DNA from 2 places in the Sporolactobacillus sp. BBK16-2 genome. Region 2 is predicted to be linked to the other one. Evidence: predicted binding sites of a transcription regulator. Region 2 holds the regulator's gene; the other holds the start of a gene.
The links. The regulator Rex, encoded in region 2, represses fermentation and respiration genes when NADH is low (regulators of the CRP and FNR family bind a similar motif). The targets are predictions, from matches to a motif close to TTGTGAAATATTTCACAA.

Region 1: the regulator Rex is predicted to act here: its motif matches at 1,790-1,807, upstream of pplA (extracellular electron transfer flavoprotein PplA).

Annotation. Positions count from the first base shown of each region.
Region 1 is NZ_CM187611.1:2,721,950-2,725,374, forward strand. Features, by position in the region: gene AC6F33_RS13445 (FAD:protein FMN transferase) at 1-748, opposite strand, end outside; gene pplA (extracellular electron transfer flavoprotein PplA) at 855-1,760, opposite strand; gene AC6F33_RS13455 (FAD-dependent oxidoreductase) at 2,021-3,425, shown strand, end outside.
Region 2 is NZ_CM187611.1:3,049,807-3,053,231, reverse strand. Features, by position in the region: gene AC6F33_RS15155 (ABC-F family ATP-binding cassette domain-containing protein) at 1-921, opposite strand, end outside; gene AC6F33_RS15150 (redox-sensing transcriptional repressor Rex) at 1,204-1,848, shown strand; gene map (type I methionyl aminopeptidase) at 1,962-2,717, shown strand; gene AC6F33_RS15140 (CPBP family intramembrane glutamic endopeptidase) at 2,835-3,425, opposite strand, start outside.

The DNA.
Region 1 (3,425 bases), 330 kb from region 2:
TGACAATGGACTGATTGGACTCCTCGATTTTCCCGACAATCGCCCCGCGCGGTTCAAAAGGATTCTGGATACCAACGTTCCACTTTTCATCTGAGGCATTCTTCCCCAGTACGTAAATATTTCCGCCAAGGTCAACAATCGCAGACTGAACATGGTATTTCTTCAACACAGTTACCACTTCATCCGTGATAAAACCTTTAGCAATGGCGCCTAAGTCCAACCGCATGCCTTTATTTTTGAGAAAGATCGTGTGCTTTGAATCATTGAGGATCATTCGTTTGTATCCGATTAACGGAAGCACATGGTCAATCTCGCTCTGCTTCGGTTTTCTTGCATCGGAATAGCCGATATGCCACAGCTTCGAGAGCGGTCCAATGGTCAGATCAAAACCGCCATTTGAGCGTCCGCTGTACTTCTTCCCAATCTTGATCATGCGGTAAATGTCATTAGATACCTTAACCGGCTTAATTCCTGCCTCTTCATTCACCTGATCAATCTCAGACGAATCATGCTTATCTTCAACAGTCGTCGCGTCCGCCAACTCTTCGATCCGTTTAAAAACCGGCTTGAGTACATCTGCTTTCCCTTTATCAAAAATTTTCACCGTAACTACCGTGCCCATTATAAATTCGGTCCTGCTGTATGGGCTGCTGAGAATCTCCGCCTTAACAGGCTGCGCTTTATGCCCACATCCTGTCGTAATCAGCAGGCACACGATGACCATAAACATAATGCCGGTTTTTTTCATCAGTCTCAATCCTTCCAAGCGATCAAATGATCCCTATCTTATTATTTAAGAAAGGCTTTAGAGCAATTCCGTGCTCTAAAGCCTTTGATGGCACTGCTTCCATTCATTATTTCTCTTGGAAAACAAGATTATCGACTTCGATTGGCGTTGTATCGCCCTTTTGAGCTGCGTTAATCAACTGTGCCGCATAAATACGGAACGAATGACTGGAGTGTGTCGCGCCAGAGACAACATCCAATTCTTCAGCATTTTGTTTGTCAAGTAACGATTTGCTGAGCGCTGGAATATATTCTTTAGGTCCTGTGCCGGATTTTGCCTTCATCGCCTTTTCATATGCGGCATTTTCTGATTTTAGTTTTCCATTTTTGTCCAGAAAATCATAATTAACTTTTGTGATCTTACCGCCTTTAACTGTCATATCGATAAATGTTTTCCAGCCGTTGGTCGTGAGATTCTTTTCTGCCAACTTATAGACGCCGTCTTTCAGTTTTGCTTGTGCATCAACGACAATTGGTGTTGTGTCGCCTTTTTGTGCCGCCTGAATCAATTGCTGCGCATAATTAATGAAATGATCGGATGATTCGGTTGCGCCGGATACGGCTTCGACCTGCTGTGCATCTTGACTGGCAACAAGTGCTTTATTCAGCTTAGGGATGTATTCCTTTGGTCCGATTCCGTTTTTCGCCTTCATCGCTTTTTCATAAGCTGCATTATCTGACTTCAATTTTCCATCCTTATCCACGTAATTATAATCAGATTTAGTAATTTTTCCGCCTTTAACTGTTATGGACATTGTAGCTTTCCATCCGTGACTGTCCAATTCCTTTTCTTTTAATGAATAAGTTCCATCTTTCAAAGGTGCTCCTGCAATTAATTTTGCGGTTGCAGGTTCACTTGACCCGGAAGCCTTTTTTTCTGTGTTTGATTTGGTAGCGTTTTCATTTGATCCGCAGGCAGCAAGCATCATGATGATTAACAACCCCAACGGTAACAATAATTTTTTAATATGCATAGCTAACACTTCCCCCTTAAATCGACAATTTGTGAAATCTATCACATTATCTTGCTCTTTCATTTTACCATGTCTATGATTCATTTGCTACATCAAAATTGTGAACGTTTTCATTGTTTATTCTGTTGTTCGAGTCTCACTTGTAGACACATAGATATTCAGAGTGTAAAATTTAATTTAGGTAATTGTTATTTATTTCACAAATTGTTTCATACAATTATGACAGCGCTTTAATTCGTTTTTTCGAAGGGGGAAGAAAAATGGGGATTAAGAACATTGTAATTATCGGAGCCGGGTACGCCGGCGTCCATGCTGCGAAAAAATTGGCGAAAAAGTATAAGAAAGATGCTTCTGTCACCATTACTTTGATTGATCAGCACTCATACCATACGATGATGACAGAGCTTCATGAGGTTGCCGCGCATCGCGTGGAACCTGAAGCCATCAAATTCGATTTACGTAAACTCTTCAAACACACAAAAGTGAATCTAGTCACAGATCGGGTCAAGAACGTCGACCATGAGAATAAAACAGTGACCACTGAACATGCTGCATACAGCTATGATTATTTGATTCTCGGTATGGGCGGTGAACCCAATGATTTCGGCACGCCGGGGGTACGCGAGCATGGCTTTACACTTATGTCTTGGGAAGACGCAATGAAGCTGCGTGAACATATTGAACACATTGTTCGCAAAGCAGCAACGGAACATGACCCCGATAAGCGGCGTGCAATGCTTACCTTCGCTATCTGCGGCTCAGGCTTTACAGGTGTTGAAATGATCGGCGAACTGATCGAATGGAAAACGCGGCTTGCCAAGGTCAATAAATTGGCAGAAAACGATATTTCTTTGTATTTAGTGGAAGCGGTCCCAACAATTTTAAATATGCTTGAGCGAAAGGATGCAGGCAAAGCAGAAAATTATATGCGCAAAAAAGGCGTAACTATCTTAACCAGTTCGCCCATTGTAGAGGTTAAAGCAGACCGTATCGTCCTAAAATCGGGAGATGAACTTCCAACGCACACCTTGATTTGGACAGCAGGAGTAAAAGCGAATTCCCAAGCAAGCAGTTTCGGCATGAAATCGGCACGTGCCGGACGTCTGACGGTCAACAAATATATGGAAGCTGAGGGCTTGGATCACGTTTACGTCGTTGGTGATCTCTCCTATTATGAAGACGGCGGAAAACCCGTACCTCAAATTGTCGAAGCGGCCGAGCAAACAGCCGGAACGGCAGTTAAAAATATTGCATCTGCAATTAGCGGTGGCGAAAAATCGACATTTAAAGGCAATTACCATGGTGTGATGGTTTCGATCGGCGCCAGATACGGAGTTGCCCATTTAGGGAGTATGCATTTAAGCGGATTTTTTGCCATTTTAATGAAGCATATGGTCAACCTGTACTATTTCTTTGGCCTTCGCAGCGCACATTATATGTTCCATTACATTATGCATGAATTTTTCCAAACGAAGGATAAACGGAATATCTTCCGCAACTTTTCCACACGGTACGGCAATGTACTCTGGAGCCTGCCTCTTCGCGTTTTTGTCGGCGGTTTCTGGCTTAATGAAGCGTTCGGCAAGATATGGGGTGAGAGTATTTGGAACAAGGTCACGTCACACTGGTCGAATTTCCATCTGCTGTTTAATGGACTTGGTAAGG
Region 2 (3,425 bases):
ATCCATAAGATCCATTTTTTCTAATTGTTTGCGTCGGCTTTGCGCTCGTTTTGTCGTCGAAGCACGTACAATATTTTTCTGAACAAAATCCTTCAGTTTTGCTACCTCTTTTTGCTGCTTATCATAGGCTTTCAGTTCACTTTCAAATTCTGCCGCGCGCACTTCCAGATAACGCGAATAGTTCCCTGTGTATTTGCGCACTTTATGTCTGGTAATTTCATAGACCTTTGTCGCAATTTTATCGAGAAAATATCGGTCGTGAGAGACGACAAGCACACTGCCGTTGTAGCGCTGCAAGTAACCTTCCAGCCATGATAGCGTTTCAATGTCCAAGTGGTTGGTTGGTTCGTCAAGAATCAGCAGATCCGGCTTGATGAGCAGGAGCTTGCCGAGCGCAAGCTGAGTCTTTTGCCCACCGGATAAATTGCTTACTGGCGTCTCATCGGGAAAGCCACCGAAATTCAAGCCGTTCAGCACGCTGCGTGTTTCTGCCTGGTAAGTGAAACCGCCTTTTTCGCGGAAGTCTGCTTGCATTGCATCGTAAGTCTTCAGCAGCTGATCGTAATCTTTAGGATTAGCAAAGCTGCCGGGATCCGCCATCTGTTCTTCCATCTTACGCATTCTCTTCTCAAGTGCGATAAGGGGCCCGAACACAGACAGCAATTCATCATAGATTCCGCGCGTCGAGTCGAGTGTGGCATTCTGCGGCAGGTAGCCCATTGTACGGTCTTTTGGCATGATGATCTCACCGCTGTCCGCACTCATTTCTCCGGCAATAATTTTAAGCAGCGTTGATTTGCCAGCGCCGTTACGGCCAACCAGCGCAACGCGTTCTCCAAGCTGTACTTCTATGGAGATATTAGATAAAACAAGATCAGTTACAAAGGATTTACTGATCTCATTGGTTTGTAAGAGCAACACAGATTTTCACCTCAGAAAGATTAGGAATAGCGGTCGATTTTCCGGAAGCAGGATGTTTGCTTCGGAATCTGTACACATAATAAGATAGATATGTTCATTGTAGCCTACTCGTAAATTATTCGGCAACTGCGGAGGCATGCAATGTTGGATTAAGACAAATTCGATCATGATTGTGAAATAAATAACAAAAATAATGATGATTATAGTATAGTTGAACTAGAGACACAGATAAATGATGGCAACACGATCTGTTTTGTAAAATTGGGGGGGGAAGACCCGGTCATGGCGAACCAAAATGTACCTCAGGCGACTGCCGAGCGGCTGCCGCTGTACTATCGAACACTGCAGGGCTTGGTTGCAGTAGGAAAAACGCGTATTTCATCTTCGGAATTCGGAGATCTTGTGCAAATCGATTCAACAACGATTCGCAAGGATTTTTCTTATTTCGGTGCGCTCGGAAGAAAAGGATACGGCTACGATACGCAGCATCTGATGGATTTTCTAAGGAAAACACTTTATCAAGATGAATTGTCAAAAGTGGTCCTGATTGGTGTCGGACATTTGGGCACTGCACTGCTCAATCACAACTTTCAAAAGAATAACAATACCAAGATCGTGAAGGCCTATGACATTGATCCTTCGCTTGTCGGTACGGAAGTCAGCGGTACGGAAATTTATGCAATGGATACGTTGGCAACCGACGACAATAGTGACATAACAGCCGCTATTTTAACTGTTCCAGCTGCACACGCGCAGGAAGCAGCGGAAATGGCGCTTGCATCAGGCATTCACGGATTTTTAAATTTTTCTCCGACGACCTTGTCTCTGCCGGCAAACGCTTATGTCCGTCATGTGGATATGACGGTTGAACTTCAGGCGCTGATTTATTTTCTTAATCATTCGATGGAAGAAAGGAATTCTAAATGATTAAGTGGTAAAATACAGGTGCATAGCATTAACTGGTTAAGAATCAACGCATGCGCGGACAGTGAGCAGTTCGTTCGCGCTTATGCGGTTTAAAAATAAGGTGGAATGCAGGAATGATTCAATTAAAATCACAAAATGAAATTGCTGAAATGAAAAGATCCGGTCAGCTGCTTGCTCGAGCGCATCAGCATATTAAAAAAATGATTCGTCCCGGCGTGACGACCTGGGAAATCGAAGAGTTTGTAAATGAATTTCTTGAAAAGCACGGCGCGATTCCTGAAGAAAAGGGATTTCAGGGCTATAAGTATGCGACCTGCGCTTCAGTTAACGATGAAATCTGCCATGGCTTTCCGAATAAAAAGCCTCTGAAAAATGGAGATATCGTCACGATCGACATGGTCGTTAATCTGAACGGCGCGATGTCGGATTCAGCGTGGAGCTATGCAGTCGGTGAAATTTCTGATGAGGCGAAGCATTTGCTGAAGACAACGGAAGAATCGCTTTATGAAGGTATTAAACAAGCGGTTGTCGGAAACCGGCTCGGCGATGTCGGCTACGCTATTCAAAAATATGCCGAGGATCGCGGACTCAGCGTTGTTCGTGAATTTGTCGGCCACGGTATCGGACCGACAATGCACGAAGATCCGCCGGTTGCACACTATGGCCGCCCTGGTCGCGGTCTTCGCCTTAGAGAAGGCATGACGATTACGATTGAACCGATGTTGAACATTGGTGACTGGCGTTCAAAGGTTGATGATAACGGTTGGACGGCACGCACGATCGACGGTTCATTGTCCGCACAGTACGAACACACATTGGCGATCACGAAAAACGGTCCGGAAATTCTGACCGCACTTGATGAAGAATAAAGAGTACGGGATAGAAGAAGCGGAGCCCCAATTAACGGGCCCCGCTGTTTTTATACAAAAAAACGTTTAATAGATCAAAGAAAGGACTTGGCCTCCCAAATTTTTTCAACCGCTCTTTTACATAAACCAGTGAATCCAGCTGGTTGTATTCGGAATGTGCACACTCAAGCTGAGTAGAACAACAGTGGCATTCATGGCTGCATGCATGAACATGGTCACCCAAATGCGACCGGTCTTGTGATAGGCATAGCAAAGAAAGAAGCCAATCACAACATAAATAAGCAGATGCGAAAAATCAAAATGGCCGGCAGCAAAGATTAGGGAACTGATCAACGCGGCAAAAAAGAAGCCAATGCCCTTTTTCAAACTTCCGAAAAGAATCTTGCGGAAAACAATTTCTTCAAGCATCGGTCCGATGATGCTGACTGCGAATATAAACAAAGGCGCCTTGCGGGTCATCTGGACGACATCCTGAGTATGCTGCGAGCTGATCGGCTGACCTAATATGAGGCTGTTGATCAGTGCTGTCGCAATCTGAAGAACGAACAGGATGAACACACCGCAAATTGCCCAAGCGATCGACTCGCCGATAGAAGCAACCGGACCGCGTGCCAACCTACGCTCGGGTATTAGCAGCAGTGAGACAATAATTAAGGTTAAGAAAAAGACGGCTGCGTATGCATCACCGGAGGACGATCCACCTTTCGG